2 regions of the Rhizobium sp. SVR5-9E genome follow, and region 2 is predicted to be linked to the other one. Evidence: riboswitches for the same ligand, from Rfam matches in the RefSeq annotation. Region 2 holds a riboswitch; the other holds the start of a gene.
The links. A riboswitch is a leader RNA that binds a small molecule or an ion and turns the genes downstream of it on or off. The one in region 2 is predicted to bind cobalamin.

Region 1: it holds a riboswitch for cobalamin, as region 2 does, so the genes downstream of both, bluB (5,6-dimethylbenzimidazole synthase) here and cobU (bifunctional adenosylcobinamide kinase/adenosylcobinamide-phosphate guanylyltransferase) in region 2, are expected to answer to the same signal.

What each region holds. Positions count from the first base shown of each region.
Region 1 is NZ_JBNDHS010000003.1:105,478-112,993, forward strand. It holds gene ACPYOJ_RS03025 (LTA synthase family protein) at 1-1,880, opposite strand, end outside; gene ACPYOJ_RS03030 (NAD+ synthase) at 2,043-3,722, shown strand; gene ACPYOJ_RS03035 (TolB family protein) at 3,742-4,572, shown strand; cobalamin riboswitch at 4,591-4,775, shown strand; gene bluB (5,6-dimethylbenzimidazole synthase) at 4,817-5,500, shown strand; gene ACPYOJ_RS03045 (DUF2865 domain-containing protein) at 5,507-6,571, opposite strand; gene ACPYOJ_RS03050 (NADP-dependent malic enzyme) at 6,696-7,516, opposite strand, start outside.
Region 2 is NZ_JBNDHS010000091.1:13,232-20,747, forward strand. It holds gene ACPYOJ_RS28025 (glycine betaine ABC transporter substrate-binding protein) at 58-1,044, opposite strand; gene ACPYOJ_RS28030 (cobyric acid synthase) at 1,584-3,038, shown strand; gene ACPYOJ_RS28035 (chloride channel protein) at 3,047-4,837, opposite strand; cobalamin riboswitch at 5,044-5,436, shown strand; gene cobU (bifunctional adenosylcobinamide kinase/adenosylcobinamide-phosphate guanylyltransferase) at 5,569-6,093, shown strand; gene cobW (cobalamin biosynthesis protein CobW) at 6,099-7,148, shown strand; partial or broken gene cobN (cobaltochelatase subunit CobN) at 7,158-7,516, shown strand, end outside.

The sequences.
Region 1 (7,516 bases), on a different contig from region 2:
CGCTCCAGCGTCCGCGCCTTGCCGAACATGATGTCGTGCTGCAGGTAGCGGTAGTCGCGCACCAGCGGATCGAGCTTCTTCTGATCGAGCACCCAGTCCGGCGTCACCTTGTTGTCACGTGTCGCGAGCTGGTAGCGGTCTATGATGTTGTATTTCTTCTGCACGCGCCCGAGGAGGCCTGTGTAGAAGGGGTGCTCGAAACCGGCGAACTTGAGGAGATTATAGGGGATCAGCGAGGGGCTGATCGTGCCGACATTCTCCTTGACGCCTTTCCTGTTGGACCAGATGACCAGCGGCGTTTCATGTTCGCGCTTCATGACGTCGAGCGAAGCCCTGCGTGTGGCCACCATATCCGGCATGTAGCCGGCGCTCATGTAGGTGTTGCCGAGCGGTGGCAGATGGTCTCCCCAGAGGACGATGATCGTTTCGCGATTTCGCTTCGACGCCCAGTCCATCAGCTTCTTCAGACTGTCGTCAGCTTCCTTCACGCCCTGCGTATAGGTCGCAAGCGTCGCGCGGTCGGCGTCGGGGATGTTTCCGTGGATGTCGATCGTGTTGCGCGCATAGCGGCCCGGCTCATAGGGCCCATGCCCCTGCAGGGTGACTGCGAAGAAGAAGAATGGCTGATCGAGGCCGTCGCCCTCGCGCATGATCTCCTTCATCAGGGAGTCGTCGGAGGCAAAGAGGCCGCGCTTTTCCATCGGCGGCATCGTCTCTTCGGTGCGGAATTCCTCGAAACCGAAATCCTTGTAAACCTGATTGCGGTTCCAGAACCAGCCACTGTAGGGATGCAGTGCCCGCGCCGTGTAGCCTTGCCCGCGGAAGAACGTCGCAAGTGACGGGACGTCGTGGCGGAGATACTGCTGATAGGGGATGCTGCCATAGGGCAGGAACGCGTTCGAAAAGCCGGTCAGTGCTTCAAACTCGACATTGGCGGTCATGCCGCCGAACTCCGGCGAAAACACGTGCCCGGACTGCATGGCACGGATATTCGGCATCGGATCGGCGCTGAAGGAAACGTTCGTGAGCCGCGTGGGGTCCCAGAACGACTCGCTCATCAGCATGATGACGTCCGGCTTTTCCCGCGGGCCGGCCAGGTAGCCGAAATTGCGCGCGGGGATCGCGTCGAGCGCCTCGGCGTTGAGACCGGCCGGGACGGCGACATCCGCCATTGGGACATTGAAGAGGAAGGCCAGGATGAAGCCGTTGTTGCGGTAGTTCTCCTTCTGGTCCCACATGATCGGCACGACCTGCAGGCGGTCGCGGATATAGGAATACTGCGAATAGTCCATCAGCGAGCAGAAGGCGGCGATGACAGGCACCCCGAGGCAGAGGCGCCGCAAGCGTGCCTGCGCGGAGAGCTTCGGGAAGTTACGCCAGGCATAACGCCATGTCAGGAAGAGACCCGCAACGGAAAGCGCAAGGCCGATGACGAGCGCTACGGCCATCCACGGTCTGTCGCGCACCATCACCGGCAGCAACTCCATGATCTGCCGGGTGAAGAGCACGTCCGACGGATAGAACGGATCGGAGAGAAAGTGCTGCTTCTGGTTGGAGACGAAAGCAGGGATCACGATAAGCGGTACCAGGATGAATACGGACTGGTAGCGCCGTCCGAATGCGGCATCGAGGGTCAGCATCACGATCGCCAGCATGGCGACCGTCGTCATGCCGGGCCGGGCTGTCGATGTCAGGAATTCGCCGACATCGGTGAGCGTGCCGCGGGCGATCCATTCGACGCTAATCGTGCTGAGGAGGGCAACGGATAGGGAAAATGCTATGCCGATCGCCGCGCGTGCTGTGGGAGATTGCACGCTCGACCCGAAACCAGCAACTCTTCGTGCCTGCGCGGACTTCAATACCAACGCGATCAACGTCAGACTCCAATGTCATAAAAGCTTCATCTCAATGTCACATGTCCGTCATGAACGGTAGATGAACCCTGACGTTCCGCAATGGTTTCGCTTTTTTGCCCGACTTAGTCCGCGGCTTTTCATGGCACGGCGATTGCAGCGGCAGCCGGTGCGCGCTAAATGAATGACATGACACAGGAAAACGCGCCTTTGAATACGCTCCACATTGCCGTTGCCCAGTTGAACCCGACGGTCGGGGATGTGGCCGGAAACCTTGCCAAAGCCCGCGAAGCACGCGCCGACGCGGCCCGCCAGGGCGCGCATCTCTTGCTTTTGACGGAGCTTTTCATTTCCGGCTATCCGCCGGAAGACCTGGTGCTGAAGCCGGCATTCTTGAGAGCCTGCCAGAAGGCGGTCGAAGACCTCGCGGCCGACACCGCGGACGGCGGGCCAGGCGTCATCGTCGGCTTCCCGCGGCAGGGCGAGACCGGGCGCCACAATTCCATCGCGGTTCTCGACGGCGGCAAGATCCTGGTACTGCGGGACAAGGTCGACCTGCCGAACTACGGTGAATTCGACGAAAAGCGCGTCTTTTCGGAAGGAACGATGCCGGGACCAGTCAATTTCCGCGGCGTGCGTCTCGGCGTGCCGATCTGCGAGGAGATCTGGAACGATCTCGGCGTGTGCGAAACGCTCGCCGAAAGCGGCGCGGAAATCTTGCTCGTCCCGAACGGCTCGCCCTACTATCGCGGCAAGGTCGACGTGCGCCATCAGGTGGCGCTGAAGCAGGTGATCGAAACGGGCCTGCCGCTGATCTTCGCCAATCAGCTCGGCGGCCAAGACGAGCTCGTCTTCGACGGCGCGAGCTTCGCCTTCAACGGCGACAAGACGCTCGCCTTCCAGATGAGCCAGTTCGAAACGGCATTGGCCGTCACCACTTGGAGGCGCGGCGAGGACGGATGGCGCTGCGCCGAGGGTCCGATGTCGCGCATTCCCGAACTCGACGAGGCCGATTATCGTGCCTGCCTGCTCGGGTTTCGCGACTACGTGAACAAAAATGGCTTCAAGAACGTCGTGCTTGGCCTGTCGGGCGGGATCGACTCGGCCATCTGCGCAGCGATTGCGGTCGATGCGCTCGGCGAGGAGCGCGTCCGCACGGTCATGCTGCCTTACCGTTACACCTCTGCCGATTCGCTGAAGGATGCGGCGGATTGCGCCAAGGCGCTTGGTTGCCGTTATGACATCGTGCCGATCGAGGAGCCGGTGAAGGGCTTTACCGCGGCGCTGTCGGAACTCTTCGAAGGTACGGATAGCGGCATCACCGAGGAAAACCTGCAGAGCCGTGCACGTGGCACGATCCTGATGGCGATCTCCAACAAGTTCGGCTCGATGGTCGTCACGACCGGCAACAAGTCGGAAATGTCGGTCGGCTATGCGACCCTCTACGGCGACATGAACGGCGGCTTCAATCCGATCAAGGACCTCTACAAGATGCAGGTCTATGCGCTGGCGCGCTGGCGCAACAGCCACGTGCCGCCGGATGCGCTGGGTCCTTCGGGCGTGGTGATCCCGCAGAACATCATCGACAAGGCGCCGTCCGCCGAGCTTCGTCCCGACCAGACGGACCAGGATTCGCTGCCGCCTTATCCCGTGCTGGACGACATTCTCGAATGCCTGGTTGAAAAGGAGATGGCGGTGCGGGAGATCGTCGCGCGCGGACACGACGTCGAGACCATCCACCGCATCGAGCACCTGCTCTATCTCGCCGAATACAAGCGCCGCCAATCGGCTCCGGGCGTGAAGATCACCAAGAAGAATTTCGGACGTGATCGCCGCTATCCGATCACCAACCGGTTCAGGGACCGGTAACAAGAATCCGGGAGGATGTATGCGCAGTTCGGTCGAGATCTACAACATCCGCACCGGTAAAAGCCGGGTTGTCTTTCAAACGGATCAGCTGATCGAGGCGCCGAATTTTTCGCCGGATGGCGGCTATCTGCTGGTCAATGGCGATGGGCTGCTTTATCGGCAGAGGCCGGATGGAGCTGGCGGGCTGGAGAAGGTCGATACCGGTTTTGCAGTCGCCTGCAACAACGATCACGGCATCTCCGCGGATGGCACGATGATCGCCATCTCGGACAAGACGGAATACGGCAAGTCATGCATCTACGTCCTGCCTGCGGCTGGCGGCACGCCGCGTCAGGTCACGCAGAACCTGCCCTCCTACTGGCACGGCTGGTCGCCCGATGGCCGGCATGTCGCTTATTGCGGTATCCGCGACCAGGTTTTCGACATCTACACGATTTCCGTAGATGGTCGCGAGGAAACGCGCCTGACGCATGGCGAGGGGCGCAATGACGGCCCCGACTGGTCGGCCGACAGACAGTGGATCTATTTCAATTCCAGCCGTACCGGGCTCATGCAGATCTGGCGCATCCATCCGGACGGAACGGGTCTCCAGCAGGTGACGCATGACAATTACGGCAACTGGTTTGCGCATCCGTCGCCCAAGAACGACAAGGTGCTGATCCTGTCCTACGATCCTGATGTCTTCGACCATCCGCGCGATCTTCATGTGCGGCTGCGGCTGATGGACATGGACGGCGGCAATCTGACCACGCTTTTCGAACTCTTCGGCGGGCAGGGCACGATCAATGTGCCGTGCTGGTCACCGGAAGGTGATGAATTTGCCTATGTGCGGTATTTCCCGGTGGCTTGATCGGGACAGCAATCCGGGAGATAGAGACTGCCGTCAGGTGCCTGCTTCAAGCAGGAGAATCGGGAATCCGGTGTGAGACCGGAACGTGCCCAACGCTGTAAGGCTGACGCTTGCTGCAAAACTGCCACTGGCTTTCGGGCCGGGAAGGCTGCGGCAAGCGGGTGACGCCAAGTCAGAAGACCGGCCTGACAGGATAGACTGACCCGCGCGGACGGCGGGCGGTTGCGTTGTTGGGGATTTGACGATGCGACCCTTGAATGACGGCGCGCTTGCGGGCGCGTCTGCCTTTGATAGTGAAGAACGCGATGCGGTTTATCGGGCGATCATGACCCGCCGCGACGTGCGCGATCAGTTTCTGCCCGATCCCTTGCCCGACGATGTTGTGGGACGCCTGCTGGAGGCAGCGCACCACGCGCCCTCCGTCGGCTTCATGCAACCCTGGAACTTCATTCTGGTGCGCGATCCGGCCGTTCGGCAGCAGGTGTGGCAAGCCTTCGACCGCGCAAACCGCGAGGCGACGGAGATGTTCGACGGGGAGCGCCGCGACAAATACCGCTCGTTGAAGCTCGAAGGCATTTTGCGGGCGCCGCTCGGCATCTGCGTGACCTGCGATCCGACACGCGGCGGCAGCGTGGTGCTCGGACGGACCCACAATCCACGCATGGACGCCTACTCGACGGTCTGCGCGGTCCAGAACCTGTGGCTCGCGGCCCGAGCGGAGGGCGTCGGTATCGGCTGGGTGAGCATTTTCCACGAGAGCGACCTGAAGGAGATACTCGGTATCCCGGCGCATATCGAGGTGATCGCGTGGCTGTGCGCAGGCTATGTCGACGAGCTTTACCTGGAGCCGGAGCTCGCCGTGAAAGGCTGGCGGCAGCGCCTGCCTCTGGAAGAACTGATCTTCTCCGACCGGTGGGGCAACCGCTAGCGCCCGTCAGTTCTGTTGCGGCTGCGCGCCGGATGTTGCGGGCCTCTTGAGGTCGATCGCACCCTGATCGCCAGCCAGGAACTGCGGACCGACCTGACGGACCTTGTTGTTTGCGGGATCATAGGGGCGATCCGGCACCGAGGGTTGCGGCGCCGGTTCCGGGGTCGCGGCGGCGGTCGCCGGCGGCTTCGACCGGATAGTCGTGATCGAGCCTTTCTGCGGCGGCTCGCTGATCGCCTGGTTCTTGCGGATGTTGTCGTAGTAGGCTGACAGATTGCAAGAGCAGGTCGACTTTTCGCCGGGGGCGCGCTTCTTGTAGGCGAAGGCATTCGGCATGGCGCTGTAAGGCGCACCGGTCGACGCCGAGATCATGTTGGCGGCGTCGGGGTTCGCGATGTCCTGGTAGAAGAGTTCGGTTTCAATGCCCGGGCACATTTTCGAGCATGTCGCAGCGTCGCGTCCAAAATCGACCGAGGTTGCGTTCGTGGTGATCGGGAAAAAGCCGCCGTCGCAGGTGCGCACGCACATGGTGGTGACTTGCGCCATCGGCTCGCCGCGCGGCACGCCGAGCGGGATGAACGTGTCGCTGCGCATTGTCTGCTCTTCGGGGCTCGGCGCGGGGGCATAGGCTTGATCGTCGGGCCAATATTCCTCGACCTCATTGCAGCCATTGTCTTCAAGCGCCGCCATCAGCTCCCGGCGTCCGCGATCGTCCACGCCTTCCCGTTCGCGCAGGTCGTTGCTGCGGTCCTGCAGATACTGGATGTTGTCGACCATGCGCGCTTCGGATTGCTCCAATTCGCTGCAGTAGTCCGCATTCTCGCCGCCGATCACCACCATGCTGTCGACAGAGCAGCCGTACCTGCGCATGTCTTCGCGGACATCGCGCAGTTCGAGATTCTGCTCGGCAATTGCGCTGGCGTAGTGGTGGTTGAGCTCGGGGCTGTTGGTCGTGATTTCCGGCAGATTGGCGAGGCGGGCGCGCAGGTCCTGGCAGATCGCATTCGTCTGCGCGGCCGCGGGAGCTGCGAGGGTAAATAGAAGCGCAAGGGTCAGGTTTCGACGTTTCACGGTATCATCCCGCTAGCAAGCCAGGCCGGTACGCGGCGGAGCATTCGCCGCGTATGCCTTTCTAGCCTGTTTCCGTTAACAGGCTAGCGACGGATTCTAACGCATTTTCCCGTTTGGCAGCAACTTATGCGGGCTGCGAAGCCTCAACGACCGCAAGAGCCGCCATGTTCACGACGCCGCGCGAGGTGACCGAAGTCGACAGGATATGCGCAGGCTGCGCGGTTCCAAGCAGAATCGGGCCGACATGAAGCGCATCCATCATCGTGCGGACGATGCCGAGCGAAATGTTGGCGGCATCGAGATTCGGGAAGAGCAGGAGATTGGCTTCGCCGGTCAGGGCGCTATTCGGCATGGCGCGCTTGCGCAGTGTTTCCGATAGCGCCGAGCCGCCCTGCATTTCACCGTCGACCTCGAGTTCGGGGGCACGCTTGCGCACGAGCTGCAGGGCGTCGCGCATCTTTCGGGCGCTCTCGGAGTCGCGGGAGCCGAAATTCGAATGACAGATCAGCGCGGCCTTCGGCGTTATGCCGAAGCGGCGAACTTCCTCGGCCGCGAGAAGGGCGATCTCGGCGATCTCATCATGCGTCGGATTGTATTTCACGAAAGTATCGGCGAAGAAAACCGGTCCTTTCTGGGTGATCAGCAGGCTGAGGCCGGCAAAGGTGCAGACGCCCGGCCGCCTGCCGATGATCTGGCCTACGTCCTTGAGGTGGCGGTCGAACCGGCCTTCGACGCCGCAGATGAGGGCATCGGCCTCGCCGCGCTTCACCGACAAGGCGCCGATGACGGTGGTGTTGGTGCGCACGATGGTGCGGGCGGCCTCCGGATTGATGCCCGCACGACCGACGAGGGCGAAGTAGTCGTCGACGTAGTCGCGGTAACGGGGGTCGTCTTCGGGGTTTACCACGGCGAAATCGACATTCGGGCGAATGCGGATGCCGAAGC
Region 2 (7,516 bases):
TAGTTGCGGTAGCTACGCACCAAAGCATTCGCGAGGCTGGAATCGCGGACATTTCGCTTAAAGAGCCGCTTTCACCTTTTCCGCGACGTCGGCCGGCACCCATGGTACCCAGAGTTCGGAGTAGTTGCGCAGGAAGTAGAGTGCGGCACCCTCATTGCTCTCATGATTTTCATCCTGCCAGGCCAGAACGTCGTTTATGGTGGCGTTGTCCCAGGTGCGGGCGCGCAAATAGCCGAGTGCCGGACCGGCTCGGTCGGCAAAGGCCCTGGTGACGACGGTGACGGCTTCAGAAACGGGGTAAGCGTTGACTTGCGGATGGGCGCATCCCTCGACCGACGTGCAAGCCCGCCATTCCGCGCTGTCGTGGGCAACACTCATGCTGAGTTGCATCATGTCGTATTGTCCGAGGATCGCCGTCGGCGCCCAATAATAGCCCAGCCAGCCGGTCTTGGTCTTGAAGGCGTTGGCAATCGAATCGTCCAGGTCATCCGGATTTTTGCTGTCGATCAGCTCGAAGCCCGCCTTGCCCGCATCGAGAGCCTTGAAAAGGTTGGCCGTCGAAATCCTGCAACTCCAACCTGGAGGGCAGTTGTGAACGGCTCCCTTGGAGCTGGCTCCAGGCGCAGGGAAGAGGTCCGGCCGCTTCAGGGCATCCTGCACCGAACGGATATCGGGATTCGCATCGGCAATGAATTTCGGGATCCACCAGCCTCCGATCCCCCCATTCGACAGGATCTTCGAGGTTTCGATCAGCTGTCCGTTCTTTATCGCTTTATCGAATCCAGTCTTGATGGAACCGATCCAAAGCTCGGGGGCAATGTCGGGTTCACCCTTCTGGTCCATTGAAGCGAAGGTGGGCATCGTACCGCCCGGCACGAGCGTCACATTGCAGCCGTAGCCGTTTTCGAGAATGAATTTGTCGAAATTGGCAGCGATGGCTGCCGACTTCCACTTCATCTCCGCAATCGAGACATTGCCGCAATCCGCCTGTGCGGCGCGAGCGCCATCAAGCAGACATACGGCGAGGAAAAGCAAGGCCCGCATGACTTTCATTCGGCTGTTCCCATTTTCTGCTGGCGTGCAGCTTTTAGGTTGCAATGTTAGCCGCAAAATCTCTCTGTTCGGTGAACGCTGCGCCCGGTCGATTTTGCTTGTTCCAGGCCCCGAACTGGACGCGATACCGAAAATCCAGCGCGGATCAAGACTTTCAGCTAAGTAACTGCTCAGCCTTCACTAAGATGCATCGTCTTCCGTTGCGTAAACCCGGGCCAGTCAGAGTTGTCTGCCAGCTATGGAATAGGCAGCGGAAAAATCAGTAAAATTTCAAAAAAAGCCGAAATTAATCGTTGTTTAAGTCCTCAATAACATTCCGGTAAGAATGTCACTGTATCAGTTGGGCAACGGCGGGGGACAACCGCTGTTTTTCTCCGGATTAGGTAATGCGTCCCGGAGAATCGAGTTTCGCCGCGTATTGGCGAATACGCCAGAGTTTCGGCAAACCGCGCGCGCTGCCAGGCCGCGCGGTTTTCGTGTTTCAGGCAGGTGATTGACCACAGCCAGCGACGCGTTGTAGGCCTCGCCGTATGACCAAGGCCATTATGCTCCAGGGAACCGGCTCGGATGTCGGCAAGACGGTACTTGTTGCCGGGCTTTGCCGGCTAGCCGCCAATCGCGGGCTCAAGGTCAAGCCTTTCAAGCCTCAGAACATGTCGAACAATGCCGCCGTTGCCGATGACGGGGGAGAGATCGGGCGGGCGCAGTGGCTGCAGTCGCTTGCCGCGCGCACGCCGTCGTCGGTGCATATGAATCCGGTGCTCTTGAAGCCGCAGTCGGAAAACGGCAGCCAGATCGTCGTGCAGGGCAAAGTCTGGGGCCAGGCTAGGGGCCGCGATTACCAGAGGCTCAAGCCGCAGCTTCTGGAATATGTTCTGCAGAGCTTCGAGATCGTTTCCGAGGGTGCCGATCTGGTGATCGTCGAGGGCGCTGGCTCGCCGGCGGAAATCAACCTGCGTCCGGGCGATATCGCCAATATGGGGTTTGCGACCCGGGCCAATGTCCCCGTCGTGCTTGTCGGCGATATCGACCGCGGCGGCGTCATTGCCTCGCTTGCCGGCACGCACGCGATCCTTGAGGACGCCGACCGGGCGATGATTTCCGGCTATATCATCAATAAGTTCCGCGGCGATGTTTCCCTTTTCGATGAGGGGATTGCCGCAATCAATCGCTTCACGGGATGGCCATGTTTTGGTGTCGTGCCGTGGCTGAAGGCGGCGGGGCGCTTGCCGGCGGAAGATTCCGTCGTGCTCGAACGCCTTGCCGGGGGTGCGTCCGGCGCCTTGAAGATCGCCGTGCCGGTTCTGCCGCGCATTGCCAACTTCGACGATCTTGATCCGCTTCGCGCGGAGCCCGACGTCGAGCTCGTTTTTGTCAAGCCGGGCGAGCGCCTGCCGGCCGATGCAGCGCTGGTGATCCTGCCCGGCTCGAAATCGACGATCGCCGATCTTGCCGACCTGCGCGTGGCTGGCTGGGATCGCGATCTGGAGGCGCACGTGCGGCGCGGTGGCCGCGTCATCGGCATCTGCGGCGGATATCAGATGCTGGGCCGCATGGTTCATGACCCGCTTGGCATCGAAGGGGCAAGTGCAGAGACCGCGGGCCTCGGATTGCTCGATGTCGAGACGGAAATGGCGCCGGAAAAGACCGTGCGAAACAGCCTGGCGGTTTCGGCTGAATATGAGGTTCCGCTTGCCGGCTACCAAATCCATCTCGGTCTAACGACTGGACCGGATTGCGCAAGGCCGTCGGCTCTCATCGATGGGGTTCCGGACGGCGCCGTTTCTACCGATGGGCGAGTGATGGGAACCTATCTTCACGGGCTTTTCGGCAGCGACGCCTATCGCAGCAAGCTTCTGGAGAGTTTCGGGCTCTCCGGTCAGCGGCAGGGCTATCGGCAAAGCGTCGATCAGGCGCTGGACGAGGTCGCCGCCGACCTTGAGACGCATCTCGACAAGGCCTGGCTGGCCGGGCTTCTCGGTTAGCCCAGGATTTAGATTTCGCCGGAGACATCCCGGCGGCGGCGGTCCAGTTCTTCGCTATAGCGACGCAGGGTATGGCTTTCGCTGAGCTGGCCGACCACCTTGCGCTCGATGAGGTTGTTGACGACGGCGAGCGCTTCGCTCTCGGTCTTGTCGAAGATCGCGGCGGCCTGCTTTGCATTCATCTGCGGCTGCAGGAAGTCGTTCCGGTAGCGGATGAAATCCTGGAGGCCCTTGCCCTCGTCGTCGGTATCGACCAGGCTCGCGTAGATGTCAGGAACAAGCACGATGCCGGCATATTTGTCGGAGTCGTCAATAAGGATGACTCGCTGCGTCGAGCCGATCGGAAAGGCTCGCTTGAACTCCTCCAGCGTCAAGCCGGTCTTCGCCGTTTTCACGTCGGCGCGCATCAGCTTGTCGACGGTCAGGTTGCGGATCCAGCCGACATCGTGAGCGCTGCGGATGCTCTCTCCACGAAGGTGGAAGCGCCATGTGGCGAAGGAGTAGCCGAAAGTGCTTCTGACGACGAGCGAAGAGGTGATGACCGCCGCCAGCACCAGCGCGGTGATGGGAAAGTCGCCGGTGATCTCCAGCGCCAGGAAGGTCGTCGTCAGCGGCCCGCCGATGATGGCGACGGCAAGCGAGCTCATGCCGACCACGGCGTAAACGACCGGCGTCAGTGTCGCGTCCGCGAAGTAGGGTGCGGAATAGGCGAAGAGCTTGCCCAGCAGGGCGCCCATGAAGAGCGAGGCGAAGAACAGGCCGCCCCTGAAGCCCGAGCCGATCGAGATCGCGGAGGCGAAAGATTTCAGCAGGAAGAGACTGACGAGCGCGGGAATCGTCACCTCGCGGGCGAGGTTCAGATGCAGCGCGCCATGACCTGCCGCAAGCACCTGCGGCGAGACCAGCGCCAGCAGGCCGACGACGATGCCGCCGAGCGCTGGTCGGAAGGGCGGAGCGATTGAGCTCTTGCGTGCCAGTTCCTCAACGAAGGAGACGCCCTGCATCACCAGGATGCCGACGCCGGCGCAGAAGGCGCCGAGCAGCACGGCAGGCACGTAATCCGCCGGCGCGACCGTGCCGAAGCTGCCGATGTCGATAACGAAATCGCTGCCGGCGAGGAGCCGTGCGACCAGCGTTGAGACCAGCGCGGCAACGACGACCGGTGTCAGCGACACGATCGAATAGGTGCCGATGATCAGCTCGAAAGCATAGAAGGCGCCGGCTAGGGGAGCGTTGAAGGCGGCAGCGATTGCGCCCGCCGCGCCGCAGCCGACGAGTGTGCGCTGATCCGCACGACGAAGCTGCAGTTTCAGCCCAAATTTCGAGGCGATACCGGCGGCAAGCTGCGTATAGCCGGCCTCGAGCCCCACTGACGCGCCGAAGCCATTGGAGACGAGGTTCTGGATGCTGACGAGGATACTGTCGGTCAGTGACAGGCGGCCGCCATGCAACGCATTGGCCTCGATCGGGTCGACCATCGGCTTCTTGCGCCATCTGGCGAGAATGAAGATGAGGAGACCGAGCAAGACGCCGCCGGCGACGGGAGCTGTAAGCAGCAGGAGCTTATTGTCGATCTGAGAGGCACTGAGCCGGGTCGTGACGTCGATGCCGAAGATCAGCCTGTGCATTTCCTCGGAGACGAGTCTCATGGCGGTGACCGCAAGCCCCGATGCGACACCGACGAGCGCGCCGGCAAAGACCATGCCCATCTCGCTGCGTCGGGCGAGCGCCCGCAATCGGCCGATATCAAAAAAGATGGTGAGAGGGCCGAGGCGGCGGATATGCATTCTGGAGAGCATCATAGGACAACTAGGCGGCAGGAGTGGCGGTCAAGGCCGGCGGGCGGCCTCCGCATGCTTGCCAATTGCGGCAGAATACCGGCGCAGCAGTAAAGTTTTTATGACGTAAGTCTCTGATTAAAAACGACAATGTTGGTAGTGTAAGTCGAGATGAACGCCTTGTCCGCCTCCGGCTGATTGACATGGCAGGGGTGGGCGCCTAACCATGCATTATCATAACGGATGGTTTCGGATCGACATGCGTCGATCCGGATGAAAAGGAAATGTGAAGGGGCGGACCCAAACAGGGCGTTCTCATCACAGCCGACCCCGCGACTGTAGAGCGGTCAGGGTCTTCCGTCCGGTGTTTGGGCCAATTCATGGCTGTTTCGCATGTCGCGGAATGGGTGAGGCGGCAAGGGCGCCGGAAAAGCCACTGGAAATGCATCGTGATCAGCCGGGGCAGGACGCCTCTATTTCTACGAATCGTCCGCCTTTTCACGAAATGCAGCCGGGAAGGCGAGGGAGATCCGCTGGCACGATCAGGGCGACCTCAATGGTCGCTCCGGTCGCGGCCGAGACCCGCGAGCCAGGAGACCTGCCATGCGTGCCGGGCGAGAAGCCCACCCTGGGGTATTGTTCCCCACCGCCAGCACGGAGGTTTGCATGGCTGAAAGAGAAGTTCTGCGTTCGCATGCCGCGAACGTTTTTGCTGTCCGTCGCAGTCCGCTCCAGATCGGACCGTGCTTCCCATGAGTGGATCCATCACCGGCACCGCCTTCGTTCTCGGCGGTGCGCGTTCCGGCAAATCCCGTTTCGCCGAGCAGCTTGTCACCGACAGCCGCTTGGAGCGCCATTACGTCGCGACCGGCCGTGCCTGGGATGACGAGATGCGTGAGCGCATCGATAAGCACAAGGCAGACCGGGGCCCGCTCTGGGCGACGCATGAGGAGCCTCTTGAGCTCGTCGCATGTCTTTCCGCGATCGACGGCGAGGGCCGGGCGATCCTCGTCGACTGCCTGACACTCTGGGTTACCAATCTGATGATGGAAGAGCGCGACATGGCGGCGGAATTTACCGCGCTTGCCGGCTGGCTGCCGAAAGCCAGGGCGCGCCTCGTCCTCGTTTCCAATGAAGTCGGCCTCGGCATCGTGCCGGAAAACCACATGGCGCGGGATTTCCGTGACCACGCCGGAAGGCTGCACCAGATGATCGCGGCGGAAGCCGCGGAAGTGTATTTTATCGCGGCGGGTCTGCCGCTGAAAATGAAGGGTTGAGTCCTATGAACCAGCAGAAAATTCCCGCAACGGTCATCACCGGCTTCCTCGGCGCGGGCAAGACGACGATGATCCGCAATCTTCTTTCCAACACGGGCGGCAAGAAGATCGCACTGATCATCAACGAGTTCGGCGATCTCGGCGTCGATGGCGACGTGCTGAAGGGCTGCGGGGCGGAAAACTGCACGGAAGACGACATCATCGAGCTCACCAACGGCTGCATCTGCTGCACCGTCGCCGACGATTTCATCCCGACCATGACGAAGCTTCTGGAGCGCGAGCAGCGCCCGGACCACATCGTCATCGAGACCTCCGGCCTTGCCTTGCCGCAGCCGCTCGTCGCCGCCTTCAACTGGCCGTATATCCGCAGCGAAGTGACGGTCGATGGCGTCATCACCGTGGTCGACAGCGCAGCTGTGGCGGCGGGCCGTTTCGCCGACGATCACGACGCCGTCGATGCGCTGCGCGCCGAGGATGCGTCGCTCGACCACGAAAGCCCGATCGAAGAACTCTTCGAGGACCAGCTGACCTGCGCGGATCTGATCGTTCTGAACAAGACGGATCTCCTCGATACCGCCGGCCTCGGCCGCGTGCGCCAGGAGGTAACCTCCCGCATTGCCCGCAAGCCTGTCATGATCGAGGCGAGGAACGGCGAGGTTCCGGCAAGCGTGCTGCTCGGCCTCGGCATTGGCACGGAGGCGGATATCGCCAACCGCAAGTCCCATCACGAGCTGGAGCATGAGGATGGCGCGCCGCACGACCACGACGAGTTCGACAGCTTCGTCGTCGAGCTTGGCGCGATCGCCGATCCGGCAGGCTTCGTCGAAAAGCTGAAGGCGGTGATTGCGGAACACGACGTTCTGCGCCTGAAGGGCTTTGCCGACGTGGCTGGAAAGCCGATGCGCCTGCAGATCCAGGCTGTCGGCAGCCGCATCGACCAGTATTTCGACCGTGCATGGGCAAATGGCGAAACGCGCGGCACGCGCCTCGTCGTCATTGGCCTGCACGAGATGGATCAGGCTGTTGTCCGCAAGGCCATTGAGGCGCTCGTTTAAGGCTCGGCCATGCACCTCCTTCTAGCCCAGAAAGGAACGATCAGCGACGGCGACGAGGCGATCGACCTTGGCCAGTCGCCCGGCGATATCCTGTTCCTTTCGGCGGCGGATACCGAACTTGCGGCAATCGCCGCTGCGCACGGCCAGAGCGGAGGGAAACCCTTCACGCTTCGGCTCGCCAGTTTGATGAGCCTCAAGCACCCGATGTCCGTCGATGCCTATATCGAGCGGACCGCGCGGCGTGCGAAGCTGATCATCGTCCGTGCGCTCGGCGGGGCGAGCTACTTCCACTACGCGCTGGAAGCACTGCACGCTGCGGCGGCACGCCACGGCGCGATGATTGCCGTGCTGCCGGGGGATTCCAAGCC